3 regions of the Streptomyces sp. NPDC014891 genome follow, and region 2 is predicted to be linked to each of the others. Evidence: riboswitches for the same ligand, from Rfam matches in the RefSeq annotation. Region 2 holds a riboswitch; each other region holds the start of a gene.
The links. A riboswitch is a leader RNA that binds a small molecule or an ion and turns the genes downstream of it on or off. The one in region 2 is predicted to bind cobalamin.

Region 1: linked by a shared signal. The riboswitch ahead of ACF09E_RS02565 (energy-coupling factor ABC transporter permease) and the one ahead of ACF09E_RS14545 (CoA-acylating methylmalonate-semialdehyde dehydrogenase) in region 2 are both predicted to bind cobalamin.
Region 3: linked by a shared signal. The riboswitch ahead of ACF09E_RS07990 (ABC transporter substrate-binding protein) and the one ahead of ACF09E_RS14545 (CoA-acylating methylmalonate-semialdehyde dehydrogenase) in region 2 are both predicted to bind cobalamin.

The regions. Positions count from the first base shown of each region.
Region 1 is NZ_JBIBWF010000001.1:622,127-625,384, forward strand. It holds gene dhaK (dihydroxyacetone kinase subunit DhaK) at 1-410, shown strand, start outside; gene dhaL (dihydroxyacetone kinase subunit DhaL) at 437-1,075, shown strand; gene ACF09E_RS02560 (PTS-dependent dihydroxyacetone kinase phosphotransferase subunit DhaM) at 1,234-1,671, shown strand; cobalamin riboswitch at 1,754-1,986, shown strand; gene ACF09E_RS02565 (energy-coupling factor ABC transporter permease) at 2,015-2,713, shown strand; gene ACF09E_RS02570 (energy-coupling factor ABC transporter substrate-binding protein) at 2,710-3,228, shown strand; gene cbiQ (cobalt ECF transporter T component CbiQ) at 3,235-3,258, shown strand, end outside.
Region 2 is NZ_JBIBWF010000004.1:590,628-593,885, reverse strand. It holds gene ACF09E_RS14555 (short-chain fatty acyl-CoA regulator family protein) at 1-729, shown strand, start outside; gene ACF09E_RS14550 (hypothetical protein) at 738-878, opposite strand; cobalamin riboswitch at 953-1,133, shown strand; gene ACF09E_RS14545 (CoA-acylating methylmalonate-semialdehyde dehydrogenase) at 1,364-2,863, shown strand; gene ACF09E_RS14540 (acyl-CoA dehydrogenase family protein) at 2,860-3,258, shown strand, end outside.
Region 3 is NZ_JBIBWF010000002.1:760,906-764,163, reverse strand. It holds gene ACF09E_RS08000 (amino acid permease) at 1-1,122, shown strand, start outside; gene ACF09E_RS07995 (Mov34/MPN/PAD-1 family protein) at 1,246-1,674, shown strand; cobalamin riboswitch at 1,680-1,808, shown strand; gene ACF09E_RS07990 (ABC transporter substrate-binding protein) at 1,846-2,817, shown strand; gene ACF09E_RS07985 (FecCD family ABC transporter permease) at 3,066-3,258, shown strand, end outside.

The sequences.
Region 1 (3,258 bases), on a different contig from region 2:
CGACCCCCGCCAAGGGCAGCCCCACCTTCGACCTCCCCGAGGGCGAGCTGGAGTTGGGCGTCGGGATCCACGGCGAACCCGGTCGCGAGCGGCGCCCGATGATGACCTCCCGGGAGATCGCCGACTTCGCCGTCGACGCCGTCGTCGAGGACCTCCGCCCCTCGGGCCCCGTCATCGCCCTCGTGAACGGCATGGGCGCGACACCGCTCCTGGAGCTGTACGGGTTCAACGCCGAGGTCCAGCGCGTCCTGGGCGAACGCGGGGTGCCGGTCGCCCGGACCCTCGTCGGCAACTACGTGACCTCGCTCGACATGGCCGGCTGCTCGGTCACCCTGTGCGAGGTCGACGAGGAGCTCCTGCGCCTCTGGGACGCCCCCGTGGCGACGCCCGCGCTGCGCTGGGGCCGGTGAGACGGACGAGGGAACAGGAGCCCGACATGACGCAGACCTTCGACGCCGCCTTCCTCGTGCGCTGGCTGGCCGCCGTGGCCGAGTCCGTGGACCGGGAGGCGGACCGGCTCACCGAGCTCGACTCGGCCATCGGCGACGCGGACCACGGCGCCAACCTCCGGCGCGGCTTCGCCGCCGTGACCACCGCCCTGGGCGAGGACCCGCCCGCGACGCCGGGCGCCGCCCTCACCGCAGCCGGCCGGCAGCTGATCTCCACCGTGGGCGGCGCCTCGGGACCGCTGTACGGCACGCTCCTCCGCCGTACCGGCAAGACCCTCGGGGACGACCCGCGCGTCACCCGGGAACAGCTCGCGGAGGCGCTCGGTACGGGAGTGGCCGCCGTGTCCCAGCTCGGCGGGGCGCAGGTCGGCGACAAGACGATGCTCGACGCGCTCACGCCGGCGGTGGACGGGCTGCGCGCTTCGTTCGGCGCCGCGCGCGCGGCCGCCGCGGAGGGCGCCCTGGCGACCGTACCCCTGCGGGCGCGCAAGGGCAGGGCCAGCTATCTGGGCGAGCGGTCGGTGGGGCACCAGGATCCGGGGGCCACGTCCTCGGCGCTGCTCTTCGCCGCCCTCGACGAGGTCGCCCGCGGCGAGGAGCACCCTGCCGCCGAGGGGACGGCATGAGCGGCGGGGGCGAGAGCGGAGGGCTGAGCGGCGGGAGCGGGAACGACGGATCGAGCGGCGAAAGCGGGACGGACGGTGTGCGTGGCGTGAGTCGTACCGACGGAGTGCGTGACGTGAGCGGGACGGACGGTGTGAGCGGCGTGAGTCGGACCGACGGTGTGAGCGACGAGAGCGGGACCGGCGGCACCGACCGCGGCCGTCCGGTCGGCATCGTGCTCGTGTCGCACAGCGCGGCCGTCGCGGCCTCCGTCGCCGAGCTGGCCCGCGGGCTCGCCGGGGGCGGCGACCTCGCCCCGGTCGTGCCGGCCGGCGGGACCCCCGACGGCGGTCTCGGGACGAGTTCCGCGCTGATCTGCGAGGCGGCGAAGGCCGCCGACCGCGGCGCGGGAGTGGTGCTCCTCGTCGATCTGGGCAGTGCGGTGCTGACCGTGAAGGCCCTCCTCGCCGAGGGCGACGAACTGCCCGAGGGCGCCCGGCTCGTGGACGCGCCGTTCGTCGAGGGCGCGGTCGCCGCCTGCGTCACCGCCGGCGCCGGCGGGGACCTGGACGCCGTGGCGGCCGCCGCGGCGGAGGCGTACGCGTACCGCAAGGACTGACGGAGGGAGCGGCCCCCGGCGGTCGTCCGGTGCCGCCCGGGCCGACTGCGGGGAGTGGGCGTGGGGCCGCACCCGGTACCGGCCTTGTTGTGATCCAGCAGGTCAACGCACTAATGTCGCAGGGCCTTGGTGTACGGGAAACCGGTGCGGTACCGGTGCGGCCCTCGCCACTGTGATCGGGAGGTCCGGCTCCACCCCCGGGGAACGCCCTCGGGAAGCCACTGGACCACGTCGGGAGACCCTCGTGGTGTGGGAAGGCGGAGCCGGACGGAATGACCGTCAGCCAGGAGACCGGCCAGGGTGCGTTGTCCATCCACGAGGTGCTGGAGAGGGTCTCCCGACCATGCATATAGCCGAGGGGTACCTACCCCCTGTGCACGCGGCCGCCTGGGGCGTCGCGTCCGCGCCGTTCGTCGTCCACGGGGTCCGCGCGCTGACCCGCGAGGTGCGGTCCAACCCGGAGTCCACGCTGCTGCTCGGCGCCGCCGGCGCCTTCACGTTCGTCCTGTCGGCACTCAAGCTGCCCTCGGTGACCGGCAGCTGCTCCCATCCGACCGGTACGGGTCTGGGAGCGATACTGTTCCGGCCGCCGATCATGGCGGTCCTGGGGACCATCACCCTGCTGTTCCAGGCGCTGCTGCTCGCCCACGGCGGCCTGACCACGCTCGGCGCGAACGTCTTCTCGATGGCGATCGTCGGGCCGTGGGCGGGCTACGGCGCCTACGTGCTGCTGCGCCGGTTCGGCGCGCCGCTGATGGTCGCCGTGTTCTTCGGCGCGTTCGTCGCCGACCTGTCGACCTACTGCGTGACCAGCGTCCAGCTGGCGCTCGCCTTCCCGGACCCGGGCAGCGGCATCCCCGGCGCGCTCGCCAAGTTCGGCGGGATCTTCGCCGTGACGCAGATCCCGCTCGCCGTGAGCGAGGGCCTGCTCACCGTGCTGGTGATGCGCCTGCTCACCCAGTCCAGCAAGGGCGAACTGGTCCGGCTCGGCGTCCTCGCCGGGCGCACGTCGGAGCGACGCGAGGAGGCGGCCGCGCGATGAGCCGGAACGCGAAGATCAACACCCTGCTGCTGCTCGTCGTCGCCGCGCTCGCGGTGCTGCCGCTCGCCCTGGGGCTCGGCGACCACAAGGAGGAGCCCTTCGCCGGGGCGGACGCGGAGGCCGAGACCGCGATCACGGAGCTGCGGCCGGACTACGAACCGTGGTTCAGCCCGCTCTACGAACCCCCGTCCGGGGAGATCGAGTCCGCGCTGTTCGCCCTGCAGGCCGCTCTCGGCGCCGGCGTCCTGGCGTACTACTTCGGCCTGCGCCGCGGCCGTCGGCAGGGGGCGGCGCGAGCCGTCGCGGAGGGTTCCGGGGCCGACCTGCCCGGGGCCGACCTGACCAGGGCCGAAGGGGCCGGGGCCGAAGGGGCCGGGGCCGGTGCGTCCGACCTGCCCGGGGCCGGCGCACCCGGTGCCGCCGGTGCCTCGCGGACGGCCACGACGGCGGCCGGGGACGGTAGCGGCGGAGGGCCGGCCGCCGGTGGAGGATCCGGCCGCGGACCGGGCGCGTAGCCCCGGATGCTGCCGATCGACGCGGCGGCG
Region 2 (3,258 bases):
CAGCTGGCGCTCCTGGAATACGGAGACGGCCTGGACCGCCAGGCCGCCGAGGACTTCCCGCCGGGAGGTCCGGCCCACCGGCTGGCGCGGATCGGCATCGCCAACTACTTCGCCGCCGCGCTGATCCTCCCCTACGAGGCCTTCCACACGGCGGCCGAGGAGTTCCGGTACGACATCGAACGGCTCACCGACCGCTTCGGGCTCGGCTACGAGACGGTCTGCCACCGCCTCAGCACCCTGCAACGTCCCAGGCTGCGCGGTGTCCCCTTCTCGTTCGTCCGCGTCGACCGGGCGGGAAACATGTCCAAGCGGCAGTCCGCCACCGGGTTCCACTTCTCCCGGGCCGGCGGCACCTGCCCCCTGTGGAACGTGTACGAGGCCTTCGCCTCGCCCGGACGCATCCACGTCCAGATCGCCGCCATGCCCGACGGGCAGCGCCATCTGTGGACGGCCCGCGCCGTCACCCGGCACCGGGGCGGCTGGGGCGAGCCCGGGAAGACCTTCGCGATCGGCCTCGGCTGCGAGATCCGCCACGCGCACCGGCTCGTGTACTCGGACGGGCTCGACCTCGACAACGCGGCCGCCGCCACCCCGATCGGCATGGGCTGCCGCGTCTGCGAACGCCTCGACTGCCCCCAGCGCGCGGCACCGCCCCTCGGGCGCCCGCTCCTGATCGACCAGAACGCCAGCACCTTCGTCCCGTACCCCGTCGCCGACCCGTCGGCCTGAGCCGGGGATCAGAGCAGGGGGAACGCCTCGGCCGCCGACACCGGGTCTCCCGCCCCCACCCCGTGCAGGACGTGCGCCAGCACCTCCGCGCCGCGCACCACCCGGGGGCCCGGCCGGTTGAAGTAGGCGGGCCCGTCGAGGACCCACACCGCGCCCGTCGGCCGTCCGGATCGCGCCGCCGCGCCGCGGGCGGGGGTGGACTTACTAGGACGTCCAACTATATCTTCGTGACGAAGCCCGCGGTGCAGGGAAGCCGGTGTGAATCCGGCGCGGTCCCGCCACTGTGACCGGGGAGTGTGCTCTTCCAGCAGGTCAGGCCACTGACGGAAACCATCCGTCGGGAAGGCCGGAGAGCATGCGTTGATCCGGGAGTCAGGATACCGGCCGTGGGGTGTTCCGTGTTGTCCACGAGGATGGAGCAGACACGCATGGCACCGGTACGTGACCACGACCCTGGTGATCCGGCGGAGTACCCGAACCACGAGGCCCTGTCCCCGCGTTCGTGACTCGACGAAGGCGTCCCCGCCTTCCCCTGTCCCGCGGACGGACGCGCGTGCGCGCACCCCGATCGGTGCCGTCCTCGCCGTCCTCGCCGCGCCTTCCTCGGATCCGTACCTGACGAGAGCAGGCTTCGATGGTCCGCGAGCTCACCCATTTCATCGGCGGAAAGCACACCGCCGGCACGTCCGGTCTCTTCGCCGACGTGTACGACCCCAACACCGGCGCCGTCCAGGCCAGGGTGCCCCTGGCCGGACGCGCCGACACCGAGGCGGCGATCGCCGACGCCGAGACGGCCCAGCAGGAGTGGGGCCGGTGGAACCCGCAGCGCCGCGCGCGCGTCCTGCTGCGGTTCCTCCAGCTCGTCGAAGGCGAACGGGAATCCCTCGCCCGGCTGCTCTCCGCCGAACACGGCAAGACCGTCGCCGACGCCCACGGCGACCTGCAACGCGGTCTGGAAGTGGTCGAGTTCGCCGCCGGGATCCCCCATCTGCTCAAGGGGGAGTACACCGACAACGCCGGCACCGGCATCGACGTCCACTCGCTCCGCAGCCCGCTGGGCGTCGTCGCCGGCATCACCCCCTTCAACTTCCCGGCGATGATCCCGCTCTGGAAGGCGGCCCCCGCGCTGGCCTGCGGAAACGCGTTCATCCTCAAGCCGTCCGAGCGCGACCCCTCCGTACCGCTGCGGCTCGCCGAGCTGTTCCTGGAGGCCGGTCTCCCGCCCGGCGTGCTGAACGTCGTGAACGGCGGCAAGGAGGCCGTCGACACCCTCCTCGAAGACCCCCGCGTGCAGGCCCTGGGCTTCGTCGGGTCGACCCCGATCGCCGCGCACATCTATGCCACCGCCGCCGCCCACGGCAAGCGTGCCCAGTGCTTCGGCGGAGCCAAGAACCACATGATCGTGATGCCGGACGCGGACCTCGACCAGGCCGCCGAAGCCCTCATCGGGGCGGGCTACGGCTCCGCCGGCGAGCGCTGCATGGCGATCTCCGTCGCCGTCCCCGTCAGCGAGGAGACGGCCGACGCCCTGGTGGCGAAGCTGAAGGAGCGCATCGCCTCCCTGCGCATCGGGACCTCCGACGACCCCGACGCCGACTTCGGGCCCCTCGTCAGCCGGGACGCCCTGGAGCGGGTCGACCGCTACGTCGGGATCGGGGTCGAGGAGGGTGCGGAACTCGTCGTCGACGGACGGGGGTTCACCCTCCCCGGCCATGAGAACGGCTTCTTCGCCGGCGCCTCGCTCTTCGACCGCGTCACCCCGTCCATGCGGATCTACCAGGAGGAGATCTTCGGCCCGGTGCTGTGCGTCGCGCGGGCCGCCGACTACGAGAGCGCGCTCCGGCTGCCGAGCGAGCACGCGTACGGCAACGGCGTGGCGATCTTCACCCGGGACGGCGACACCGCCCGCGACTTCACCCGGCGTGTCAACACCGGCATGGTCGGCGTGAACGTCCCCATCCCGGTCCCTGTGGCCTACCACACCTTCGGCGGCTGGAAGCGCTCCGGCTTCGGCGACCTCAACCAGCACGGCCCCGACTCGATCCGCTTCTACACCCGCACCAAGACCGTGACCTCCCGCTGGCCCTCCGGGGTCAAGGAGGGCGCGAGCTTCACCATGCCGACGATGGGATGAGCGCCGTGACCACCCTCACCGAGGACCAACTGGCCCTCGCCGAAGTCACCCTGGACTTCGCCCAGGAACAGCTCGCCCCGTACGCGGTGGCCTGGGACCAGGACAAGCACTTCCCCGTCGACGTCATCCGCAGGGCCGCCGCGCTCGGCCTCGGAGGCGTCTACGTACGGGAGGAGCACGGCGGCAGCGGACTGGACCGGGCCGACGGCGTCCTCGTCTTCGAGACCCTGGCGACCGGCTGCCCCTCCATCGCCGGCTACCTCTCCATCCACAACATGGTCGCCTGGATGATCGACCGCTACGGCGACCCGGCCCAGCGGGCCCGGTGGCTCCCCGGCCTCTGCTCCGCCGAGACCCTGGGCAGCTACTGCCTCACCGAGCCGGGCGCCGGATCG
Region 3 (3,258 bases), on a different contig from region 2:
TGGGGCTTCGTGACCGGCTGGACGTACTGGCTCTTCTGGGTCGTCACCGGCATCACCGAAGTCACCGCCGCGGCCACCTATATGACGTACTGGTGGGACATCCCGCAGTGGATCTCCGCGCTGGTCTTCACCGTGATCCTCTACGGCGCCAACCTGATCTCCGTGAAGCTCTTCGGCGAGCTGGAGTTCTGGTTCTCCATGGTCAAGGTCACCGCCATCATCGGCATGATCCTGATCTGCGCCGGCATCCTCACCGTCGGCTTCTCCGACGCCGGGGACACCGCCTCCGTGACCCACCTGTGGGACCAGGGCGGTTTCTTCCCCACCGGCATCGGCAACACGCTGATGACCCTGCAGATCGTCATGTTCGCCTTCCTCGCCGTCGAGCTGGTCGGCGTCACCGCCGGCGAGTCCAAGGATCCGAAGACCGTCCTGCCCAAGGCCATCAACACCGTGCCGTGGCGCATCGCCGTCTTCTACGTCGGCGCGCTGATCATGATCCTGTCGGTCGTCCCGTGGACCGAGTTCCAGCCGGGCGTCTCCCCGTTCGTCGCCGCCTTCGAGAAGATGGGCCTCGGCGTCGGCGCCGCCATCGTCAACTTCGTGGTGCTGACCGCGGCCCTCTCCTCCTGCAACTCGGGCATGTACTCCACCGGCCGCATGCTGCGCGACCTCGCGCTCAACGGCCAGGGCCCCAAGGTCTTCACGAAGCTCACCAAGAGCGGCACCCCGCTGCTCGGCCTGACCTTCTCGGCCTCGCTCATGCTGGTCGGCGTCTGGATCAACTACGTCGCCCCCGGCAAGGCCTTCGAGTACGTCGTCTCCTTCGCCACCATCTCCGGCATGTGGGCCTGGATCATGATCCTGGTCTGCCAGATCCGCTACCGCGCCAAGGCGAACCGCGGCGAGCTCCCCCAGTCCGCCTTCAAGGCCCCGGGAGCCCCGTACACCAGCTGGTTCGCGCTCCTCTTCATCGGCATGGTCATCGTCATGATGGGCATCGACGAGGGCGCCCGCGTCTCCCTGTACGCGGCCCCGGTCTGGGGTCTCATCCTGGGCGTCTCCTACCTGGTCCTGAAGTCCCGCAACCCCGAGGGCGCCGCCTTCGCCAAGCGGTCCTGACCGGACCCCGCGGGCGGTCGCCCCGGGCCGTCCCCAAGCGGCCCTGACCACGACCGTCTCGGCATACGGGCCGTTCCGTACCACTCCCCGGTACGGAACGGCCCGTCGGCTTATCCTGTCGGCATGCTGACCATCACCCGGGCCCTGTACGACCAGATCGTGGAACACTCCCGCGCGGACCACCCCGACGAGGCCTGCGGCGTGGTCGCGGGACCGGTCGGCACCGGCCGCCCCGAGCGGTTCATCCCGATGCTCAACGCCGCGCGCTCGCCCACCTTCTACGAGTTCGACTCCGCGGACCTGCTCAAGCTCTACCGCGAGATGGACGACCGGGACGAGGAGCCCGTCATCGTCTACCACTCGCACACCGCGACCGAGGCCTACCCGTCCCGCACGGACATCTCGTACGCCAACGAGCCCCAGGCCCACTACGTCCTCGTGTCCACCGCCGACACCGACGGCGCCGGACCCTTCCAGTTCCGCTCCTTCACCATCGTCGAGGGCGTCGTGACCGAGGAAGAGGTCGAGGTCGTCGAGGAGTACGCCGCCTGAGACACTGACCGGGACCAACGGGCGGCAGGACCCAGGAAGCCGGTGCGAATCCGGCACGGTCCCGCCACTGTGACCGCCTTCCCCGAGGGGAGGCGGAAGCCAGGAACTGACCTGCCGCCTTCTCACCACCGATCGGGGACGTGGAAATCCCCGGAGGAGGCACGTTCCGCCATGTCCAGGCACCGCCGCACCCTGCTGCCCGCCGTCCTCCTGCTCCCGCTGCTCGCCGCCTGCTCGGCGCCCGCGGAGCAGGCTCCCGACGCCGGGGCCGCCCCCGGATTCCCGTACACCGTCACCAACTGCGGTGTGAAGACGACCTTCACGGCCCCGCCGAAGCGGGCGGTCACCATGAACCAGCACGTCACCGAGGTCATGCTCGCCCTCGGCCTGGAGAAGTCGCTCGTCGGCACCGCCTACCTCGACGACACGGTCCTCCCCGCCTACAAGAAGGCGTACGACTCCGTCCCGGTCCTCGCGAAGGAGTACCCCTCCAAGGAGGCCCTGCTCGCCGCGAACCCCGACTTCGTCTACGGCGGCTACTCCTCCGCCTTCGCGAGCAAGGACGGCCGGAGCCGCGACGACCTGAAGCGCGCGGGCATCTCCACCCGCCTCAACACCGAGTACTGCCCCTCCGGTTCGCCCTCCGTGGACGACCTCTACCGCGAAGTCGAGGAGGTCGGGCGGACGTTCGGCGTCCCCGACCGGGCCACGACCTGGGTCCGCGAGGCGCGGACCACCGTCGCCGCCACCGAGAAGCGGCTCAAGGGCACCGCGCCGGTCTCCGTCTTCGTCTACGACAGCGGCGACAAGACCGCCTTCACCGCCGGCGGCAAGGGCATCGGCAACGAGCTCATCACCCGCGCCGGCGGCCGGAACGTCTTCGCCGACCTCGACAAGGCCTTCGGCGACGCCACCTGGGAGCAGGTCGTCGCCCGCAAGCCCGAGGTCGTCGTCATCTACGACTACGGCTCCACCACCGTCGAGCAGAAGAAGCAGCGGCTCCTCGACGACCCGGCCCTCAAGGACGTCCCGGCGATCAAGAACCGCCGGTTCGCCGTGATGCCGCTCTCCGACACCGTCCTCGGCGTCCGCGTCCCCGCGGCCGTCGACAAGCTGGCCGCCCAGCTCCACCCGGCCCGATGAGCGCGGGGCCCGCCCGCGCGGCGAGCACACCGGAAGACCCGCCGCAGCCCCTGCCGCCGACCCCGGCCCCCACCGAGCGACGGAGTGCCCCCACGACGGGGCCGACGCGACCGGGTGGTCCCGCCTCCGTGGCGGCCGGGTCCCGCTCGTCCGCCGAGTTCGGGCCTGCCCGGCCAGCCCGCCCCGGCGCGCCCGAGAAGGGCCCGGCCGGGAAGCCCCCGGCCGGCAAGGCCCCGCCCGGCAAGGCCCTGGCCGGGAAGGCCCTCCCCGGGAAGGCCCCCGCCGGCGGGCGTCTGCGGTACGCGGTCGTCGTCACCGGACTCGTCCTCGCCCTGGCCGCCGCCGCGATCGCCTCGCTCGCCCTCGGCTCCGTCCGCATCCCGCCCGGCCAGGTCCTCGACGTCCTCACCGGACGCGCCGCCGACCCCTCCCCGTTCCGGA